One region of the Pectobacterium odoriferum genome, then DNA from elsewhere that is predicted to be linked to it. Evidence: predicted binding sites of a transcription regulator. Region 1 holds the regulator's gene; each other region holds the start of a gene.
The links. Region 1 encodes Fur, which represses iron uptake genes when iron is present. Its sites were predicted from a motif close to ATAATAATGAGAACNACTATCAA; they were not measured.
Positions count from the first base shown of each region.

Region 1 (2,211 bases):
ATTTCACAGGAAAATTGGTTGCCCTGTTTGGCTGCGGCGATCAGGAAGATTATGCAGAATACTTCTGTGATGCCATGGGCACCATCCGTGACATTATTGAGCCTCGCGGCGCGACGATTGTCGGCCACTGGCCAACAGAGGGCTATTACTTTGAAGCTTCTAAAGGTCTCGCCGACGACAATCACTTCATCGGCCTGGCTATCGATGAAGACCGTCAGCCTGAACTGACCAGCGAACGCGTGACAACGTGGGTGAAACAGATCAGCGATGAGCTGAACCTGCAAGAACTGGTTGGCTAAGCCATTTTGGCTCTGATAATCCCTATCAGAGCCAAAATAGCATTGATAGGTAAAACCTTTCATAATAATTGATACATTTTTTTAACTTCTATCAGTAAACCTGTACAATAATCCCATCGGCTTTGTACGTGCATCATCATTTCCTCATTCATCAACAACGAATTGCGTTGTATACCAATAGTGTGAATGGGGACAATATTGTTAACATTCGCTTGTTTTCATTTTGTATGCGCGGTTCTATAATTGAGACGCTTTTGCATTTTTTGAGCCGACCGATGTCATAGGCTAGGCAGCCTCCATTGATAAGTAAGCAACAGGATTAAACCCGCATGACTGACAACAATACCGCATTAAAGAAGGCCGGCCTGAAAGTCACTCTTCCAAGACTGAAAATACTGGAAGTGTTACAGGACCCTGTCTGCCATCACGTCAGTGCGGAAGATTTATATAAGAAACTGATTGATATGGGCGAAGAGATTGGTCTTGCTACCGTCTATCGCGTACTCAACCAGTTTGATGATGCGGGTATCGTAACCCGTCATAACTTCGAAGGTGGCAAATCCGTCTTTGAATTGACGCAGCAGCATCATCACGATCACTTAATTTGCCTCGACTGTGGCAAAGTCATTGAATTCCGCGATGAATATATCGAAGCACGTCAGCGCGAGATCGCAGAAAGACACGGCATCAAACTGTCCAACCACAGTCTGTATCTCTATGGGCATTGCAGTGAAGGGGATTGCCGAGAGGATGAAACCCTGCACGATTCCACACGATAAATCGACCGCATAAAAAAATAAAACCGCCGAGGCGGTTTTATTTTTGTCTTCTACTGGTGGCCTTAGCCTACCCAGGTATCTCGCAGTCCAACCGTACGGTTAAACACCAGATGTTCTGCACTGGAGTAAACACGGTCAGCACAGAAATAGCCTTCACGCTCAAACTGATACGCTTTCTCTACTTCCGCCTGCGCCAGACTCGCTTCCACAAAACCTTGCGTAATTTTCAGTGAGTCTGGATTAATCGTCGACAGGAAGTCGTCCGCCGCCCCCGGATTGGCCACACTGAACAGGCGATCGTACAAGCGGAATTCTGCTGGTACCGCGTGTGCCGCAGAAACCCAGTGGATAACGCCTTTCACTTTACGGCCGTCAGCCGGATCTTTGCTCAGCGTTTCCGCATCATAGCTACAGTAAATCGTGGTGATGGTGCCCTGCTCATCTTTCTCAATGCGCTCTGCTTTGATCACATAGGCATTACGCAGACGCACTTCTTTACCCAGCACCAGACGCTTGTATTGTTTGTTGGCTTCTTCACGGAAGTCGGCGCGATCGATGTAAACTTCGCGGCTAAATGCGACCTGACGTGAGCCCATTTCCGGCTTGTTCGGATGGTTTGGCATCGCGACAAACTCTTCATGCTCGGCGGGCAGATTCTCAATCACGACTTTGACCGGATCCAACACGGCCATTGCACGCGGAGCATTCTCATTCAGATCGTCACGGATACAGGACTCAAGCGCGGCCATTTCCACGTTGTTGTCCTGCTTCGTTACGCCAATGCGCACACAGAACTCACGGATAGATGACGCGCTGTAACCACGACGGCGTAAACCAGAGATGGTCGGCATACGCGGATCGTCCCATCCTTCAACGACGTTTTCCACAACCAGCTGATTCAGCTTACGCTTGGACATAATCGCGTATTCGAGATTAAGGCGGGAGAACTCGTACTGACGCGGGTGACAAGGAATGGTGATGTTATCCAGCACCCAGTCATACAGACGGCGGTTGTCCTGGAATTCCAGCGTACACAGCGAATGCGTGATCCCTTCCAACGCATCGGAAATGCAGTGGGTGAAGTCATACATCGGATAGATGCACCACTTGTTGCCCGTCTGGTGATGATCGGC
Region 1 is NZ_CP034938.1:1,535,871-1,538,081, reverse strand. It holds gene fldA (flavodoxin FldA) at 1-299, shown strand, start outside; gene fur (ferric iron uptake transcriptional regulator) at 629-1,078, shown strand; gene glnS (glutamine--tRNA ligase) at 1,141-2,211, opposite strand, start outside.

Region 2 (2,211 bases), 2.4 Mb from region 1:
GACAGATGGTCGGCGCTGCCGCTTTCCAGCATATCTCTGATCTGTTGAATGCGATGGTAGCTGCGCAGGGTAACACCGCTGCTTTTCTCCTGCGCCACGCTGGCGGTCAATGAAGTAAACGCCTCGATAATCAGGCTCATACACTGCATTTCCAGATAAAGGCGCTGGAGCGGCGTTTGGCAAGGTTCAGCGTCCAGCGTTTGTAAGGCAATCGCTAATGCCTGTCGGGACGGTGTCCACAAGTGTGTCGCCAGGTGAGTCTGTGTGAAATCGTGGATGGCCTGCCAGTCGCCAACGGTATCCAGCATATTGCCGTACAGCCATTCTCTGTCGAACGTCAGCGTAATCGTTCGCTCATACTCATCACGCTTGCCGATGCGGGTAAACATTGTCGGCTCTGTCAGCGCAATCAGCGAGGCCGGCTGGTTCTCTCCCAGATGCAGTTCCTGATGACCAAATGAGATATGCGCATTGCCACTCACCACGATGGCCAGCTTGATCGCGCCATCCAGCAGATTTTGGGTTTTCATGTTGTGGCGATTAATCACATCCGCGGTATGCAAGATCAGATGCGGGTTGAGCTGCACGACAGTGAACGACCCGAATAGCACTGGCGTGTTATCGATCAGCCGAGGGCCGATAAAACGGTAATTGTTCGCGACCAGACTCGATTGCTGAACGATGTGATCTTTATAGATTGGCTTTGATGACTGAGTGAAGCTGCGCACGTGATTACCTACCTGATTAAACCCTTCGACCTGCGCCTTCCATTTTGATGCTTTGGCAAAACATTTTGCTGCTAGAGCAAACCCCGTCCTGAATGACAAATGTAACAATGACCGCGTCAAAATGGTAATGCAAATACTTCTCAATAGCATTTTTCGTTGAGGACGTCACATTGCACGATAAAGGCATTTTCCATTTCCGGCAATGCGGAGAAAAGGGCTGATTGATTACACACAGCATTTCATAACAACACGACGTGATGCTATTGGCATGACGCTTCTCCCCGATAACCGCCACGTTTGCGCGTTTTATCTCCGCCGTTATTCAGCGTTTTGCTGATTGTCGTTAGGTGTCGCTGTACCGGCTGCGATGTTGATCCTTTTTCAGGCTACTTATTCATTTCTTACAGGGCAGGATAATTTTGATGAAACTACCACAATCGCGTCGTTATCTGGCGACGCTTATTGGCGTTAGCTGCGGGATGACATCGTTTCTGAGCGCTGCGCAGACCGCGCCTTCAACAGAACCTGCCCCACAGGTGCAGAGTCAGGCCGAAAGTAAAGCATCGGGCGATACGATGGTGGTGACGGCCGCTGAGCAAACCCGTCAGGCTCCGGGTGTGTCGGTGATTACGGCTGAAGATATCAGCAAGCGTCCGCCTGCTAACGATCTGTCCGATCTGATTCGCACCATGCCGGGCGTCAATCTGTCCGGTAACTCAACCAGCGGCCAGCGCGGTAACAATCGCCAGATCGATATCCGCGGCATGGGACCAGAAAACACGCTGATTCTGGTGGATGGCAAGCCCGTGTCGAGCCGTACGGCGGTGCGTTACGGCTGGCGCGGCGAGCGCGATACCCGTGGTGACACCAACTGGGTGCCTGCCGATATGGTCGAGCGTATTGAAGTGCTGCGCGGCCCAGCGGCGGCGCGCTATGGTAACGGTGCAGCGGGCGGTGTGGTCAACATCATCACCAAGCAGCCGAGTCAGGAATGGCACGGCACCTGGAACACCTTCTTGAACGCGCCGGAGCATAGTTCGGAAGGCGCAACCAAGCGTACTGATTTTAGCCTGATGGGCGGCCTGACCGACAGCCTGAGCTTCCGCCTGTACGGCAACCTGAATAAAACTGAGGCTGATGCACGCGATATTAACCAAGGGCATCAGTCCGCACGCGCGGGCAATCAGTCAGCTTCACTGCCTTCCGGACGCGAAGGGGTGCGTAATAAAGATATCAATGGCCTGTTGCGCTGGGATATGACCGAGCAGCAGTCACTGGAATTCGAAGCGGGTTCCAGCCGTCAGGGCAATATCTATGCGGGCGATTCGCAAAATACCAACACCAACCCGCTGGTCGTGAGTAATTATGGCAAGGAAACCAACCGCATGTACCGCCAGAACTTTGCGGTTACGCATCGCGGCTACTGGGACAGCGGCGTCAGCTCTACGTCGTACCTGCAATATGAACGTACGCACAATACCCG
Region 2 is NZ_CP034938.1:4,125,749-4,127,959, reverse strand. It holds gene EO763_RS18620 (helix-turn-helix transcriptional regulator) at 1-728, opposite strand, end outside; gene EO763_RS18615 (TonB-dependent siderophore receptor) at 1,151-2,211, shown strand, end outside.
Region 2: a site for Fur is predicted at 856-878, ahead of EO763_RS18615 (TonB-dependent siderophore receptor). Genes of this name have one in related genera too.

Region 3 (2,211 bases), 960 kb from region 1:
AAAAAACCACAGCACTAACAGCGCCAGTAGCAGACCGCCGAGGCCGAAAATATAAAACGGCGCTTGCCAGTTAATTCGGTGCGCCAGTTCCAGCGACAGCGGCATGATGACAATCGCCGCGAGCGAAAAACTCATGCCGACATAGGCCAGCTGCTTTCCGCGTTCGTTGGCCGGCACAATATCGACAACCGCAGCCATCAAGACACCGGATGCCGGCCCAGCAACACAGCCCGCCAGAATAAACAGCAGCAAAAGATCGGTTTGGCTGGTGGCAAACATGCAGGCTGCCGTCAGGCCAAAGCGCAGCGTTAGCAGCACGATCAGAGCATGTTTACGGTTAAATCTGTCCAGATAGGGAGCGGCGAGGAAGCCGACGATGGCGGAGGCAAACGTTGCACCGCCGCTAATGTAGCCGATGTTCTTAGCATCCATAGACAGTGCGCTAACGAAATCGGGGCCTAGCGGCATCACCATCATCAAGCTACCGAGGGAAAGCATATTAATGAGCAGCGCCAGATGCACAACGGATCGGGTGTGCGGGCGGTACATGCTTTCATCCATGACAGGCTCACATTTAGACATAAATAGTAAAATATTTGCGCAGTCTAGCGCAGCTTAATTTCTCTGACAATAAATGATAAGTATTTTCATTATCACCTGTGATGTGGGTTTTATAATCAATACATTCTTGTTGCTAACCATTACCCATTATGAAACATGAACAAAAAAATTGATTAACATCAATATAACCCCTAATTAATAGGCGTGAATAACCATTTTGTGGAAGGATTGACCGAACACGTTACTTCAGTGTAATTTAACTGCGCTTAATATAAATGATAATGATTTTAATAATCATTGGTATTTGATTTGCGAGCGCAGGAGCTGTCTTGTGGATACACTGATTACAAAAACTGAAGCATTTAGCGGGCTAACCTATTCGGAACAGACCGCTTTTTTATATGCATCGGAACACCGAAGCCTGTCTACTTCAGGCTTATTTGAACGTATTTCGTCCCCTGTTTGTGTTCCTGGCTCGCACGATGACAGGCTTAGCCCTGCAATCGCGCAGGCATTCCAGCGAGCGCGTCAGGCAGGGCAGTCGCTGCCTATTGTTGTGGGGGCGATTCCCTTTGATACCACGCAACCATCTTGTCTCTATATCCCTGATAGTTATGCCGTTACGACGAAATCTGAACTCGTCAGCCGCGCCCGTAAGCACACAGCTGCGGGCCCTACCGCACTAACGTTAAACAGCGTCCCGGACGAATGTCAGTTCAAGTCCATCGTGGCAGAGGCGGTTGAGCGGTTCCGCCGTGGTGAACTGAGCAAAGCGGTGCTGTCACGCGTTTTGGACATTGAGCTGACGAGCCCCGTTAAGGCGCAAACGATCCTCAATACCCTGATGGTGCAGAACGCGGGTGGATACCACTTCTCACTGCCGCTGCCGGATGGTTCGGTATTGCTGGGCGCGAGCCCGGAACTGCTGGTGCGCAAGCAGGGGAACGTCATTGTTTCTAATCCGCTGGCGGGATCGGCGCGACGGATGAACGATGAACATCTGGATTACCTGAACAGCCAGCGCCTGCTGAAATCGGGTAAAGACAAGCACGAGCATAAGCTGGTGGTGGATGACATCCGCCAACGCCTGATGCCACTGTGCTCGTCGTTAACCATTCCTTCAACCCCTTCGCTAATGAGCACCGCTTCTATGTGGCATTTGTCTACCGCTATCCGCGGTGAACTGACGAACCCAGAGATGACGGCACTTCAGGTTGCCTGCCAGCTCCATCCTACTCCCGCACTGTGCGGCTTTCCCACGCAGGAAGCGCGTCAGTTGATCGCCGAGCTGGAACCGCACGATCGTGGCGTATTCAGCGGCATCGTCGGCTGGTGTGATGCCAACGGCGATGGTGAATGGGCGATAGCGATTCGCTGCGGCACCATCAAACACAACAAAGTCCGCCTGTTTGCCGGTGCGGGCATTGTTGAGGCGTCCGTCCCCGAGGACGAATGGGCTGAAACCGCCGCCAAATTAAACACGATGCTGAATGCGTTTGGGCTTAACTCAGGTGTGGATGGACTATGAGCATTGAATTTACGCCCTGGCCAGAGGAACTGGCACAGCGTTATCGCGACAAGGGGTACTGGGTTGGCCTGCCGCTCACGGATGCCTGGGAACGTCATCTGGCGACGCAACCTGACGCCGTT
Region 3 is NZ_CP034938.1:574,826-577,036, forward strand. It holds gene EO763_RS02605 (MFS transporter) at 1-549, opposite strand, end outside; gene EO763_RS02610 (isochorismate synthase) at 893-2,089, shown strand; gene EO763_RS02615 ((2,3-dihydroxybenzoyl)adenylate synthase) at 2,086-2,211, shown strand, end outside.
Region 3: a site for Fur is predicted at 837-859, ahead of EO763_RS02610 (isochorismate synthase). Genes of this name have one in related genera too.

Region 4 (2,211 bases), 1.1 Mb from region 1:
GGTTTGCGTCTGTGCGATACCGATGAAGCTGTTCATGATGCCCCATACCGTACCAAACAGCCCCACGAACGGTGCAACCGCGCCGACCGTTGCCAGATAGCCGTTACCACGTCCCATGTGACGCCCGGTAGCCGCTACGCGACGTTCCAGACGAAACGCGGTGCGCTCTTTAATCCCATTGTTGTCATCAGAACGCGCGGAAAGCTCCAGTTCGTTCTGCGCATCCACCAGCAGTTGCTGTGCGACGCTGCCTGCTTTGAATGCGTCAGCGGTTTCCAGCGCGTCGTCCAGCGTCTTCGCCTGTTCCAACGCCAGATACTCACGGCGCAGACGACGTTTCGCGCCAGACATCTCAACGCTTTTACTAAAGAAGATCGCCCAAGTAATCACGGAAGCCAGCAGCAAACCGATCATCACCGTTTTCACCACGGCATCCGCGTGCTGGTACATACCCCAGACGGACAAATCGGTTTTCATCAGGTTATTGGTGCCCGGTGCCGCGCTGGCAGGCAGCGTGAGCGCTGATGTCGGGGCTTGTGCATCGGTCGTCACAGGAGCAGAAGGGGACGCAGCAGCAGGCTGCGCGGCTGGCGCTGCATTCTCTGTCGATAACGGTGTCGTTGCCGGAGCCGCAAACGCATTTCCACTTAGTCCCGCCGTACACAGCAGGATAACCAGCACGCTACGGGAAAATGCGCTGAACGCGCCACGTTTTTTTTGCCAGGTTGATAACACCTGTTGAGTTGTATTATTGACAGCCGTCTTCACGCTGTGCCTCCACCATTCGTTCTGTACAATCATCTGTTCTGTACAATATCCGCACATACCCACAGGTATAATGCCGCAATAACGCAGCCTGAAATGATACCAAACCCTGAACGAATTGATAGTCGTTCTCATTATTATTTACATCAGATAACGCACTTTCCTTGCGTTTTGACAGGATTTCAGAGGGTATTGCTCGCACATCAGCAGGAAAAGCATAAGAACGGCAAGAATAATAGCATTCAGGAATATATCAGGCGGGAGATCCCCCTAAAACACAGTGTTAACCAAAATTTTTACGATCGGCTTTTTGTGATCAACATTAAGTTATCACACCATTTCATGATAACTGGCGATAAGTTTACTGAAATAAATAGATATATATGTACATAATAAGATAAATAAAAACACCAAGTTACGTATATTCCTATAAGTCAAATAGGAATAAAGTCCATATAAAATAGCATTTCATATTAGCTTTTTCTTTTGTGACACGAGTCATTCTACGAAGTTGTATAATAGGTTAGCTTAACTCGCAGAGAATACTGACACACGCCACAATAATACGTAATAGGCGGTCGTCTTCTCATCATTAAACCCACTCTTCATTACACTATTTTTCATGGGTTTATATTTTTAAATCGCCATTTGATTATCGATACTGTCACCCTACCTCTGGAGATAACTCAATGAAGCTGTCGAAAACATTGATCGGCGTTTGTCTCGGTTCTACTGCACTCCTGATGAGCCAAGCGATTCAGGCACAACAAATTAAAGCCTCCGATGTTCACCCTGAAGGTTACCCTAATGTCGTTGCTGTACAAAAAATGGGAGAGAAATTAAAGGCCGCTACTAATGGCAGGCTGGAAATTAAAACCTTTCCCGGAGGCGTATTAGGTGATGAAAAACAAATGATTGAGCAGGCGCAGCTCGGCGCGATTGATATTATCCGCGTATCAATGACGCCCGTCGCCGCTATTTTACCAGAAATAGAAGTCTTCACTCTGCCCTATATTTTCCGTGATGAAAATCATCTTCACAACGTGCTGGATGGAAAAATTGGTCAGGAAATTGGTGACAAAATTACCCATAGCAGTAAATCAAAATTGATTTTTCTGGGCTGGATGGACGCGGGAACGCGTAATTTAATCACCAAGCAGCCCGTTGCAAAACCTGAAGACCTCAAGGGCATGAAAATTCGCGTACAGGGTAGCCCAGTCGCGCTGGCAACGCTAAAAGCGATGGGGGCCAACTCGATTGCCATGGGCGTCAGCGAAGTCTTCAGCGGTATGCAAACCGGCGTGATTGACGGCACCGAAAATAACCCACCAACATTTGTCGCACACAACTATCTGCCTGTAGTGAAAAACTATACCTGGAGCCGCCACTTCATTATTCCTGAGCTGTTCCTGTATTCCAAAACCAAATGGGACAAACTTTCTAAAG
Region 4 is NZ_CP034938.1:420,182-422,392, reverse strand. It holds gene exbB (tol-pal system-associated acyl-CoA thioesterase) at 1-768, opposite strand, end outside; gene EO763_RS01880 (TRAP transporter substrate-binding protein) at 1,455-2,211, shown strand, end outside.
Region 4: a site for Fur is predicted at 884-906, ahead of exbB (tol-pal system-associated acyl-CoA thioesterase). Genes of this name have one in related genera too.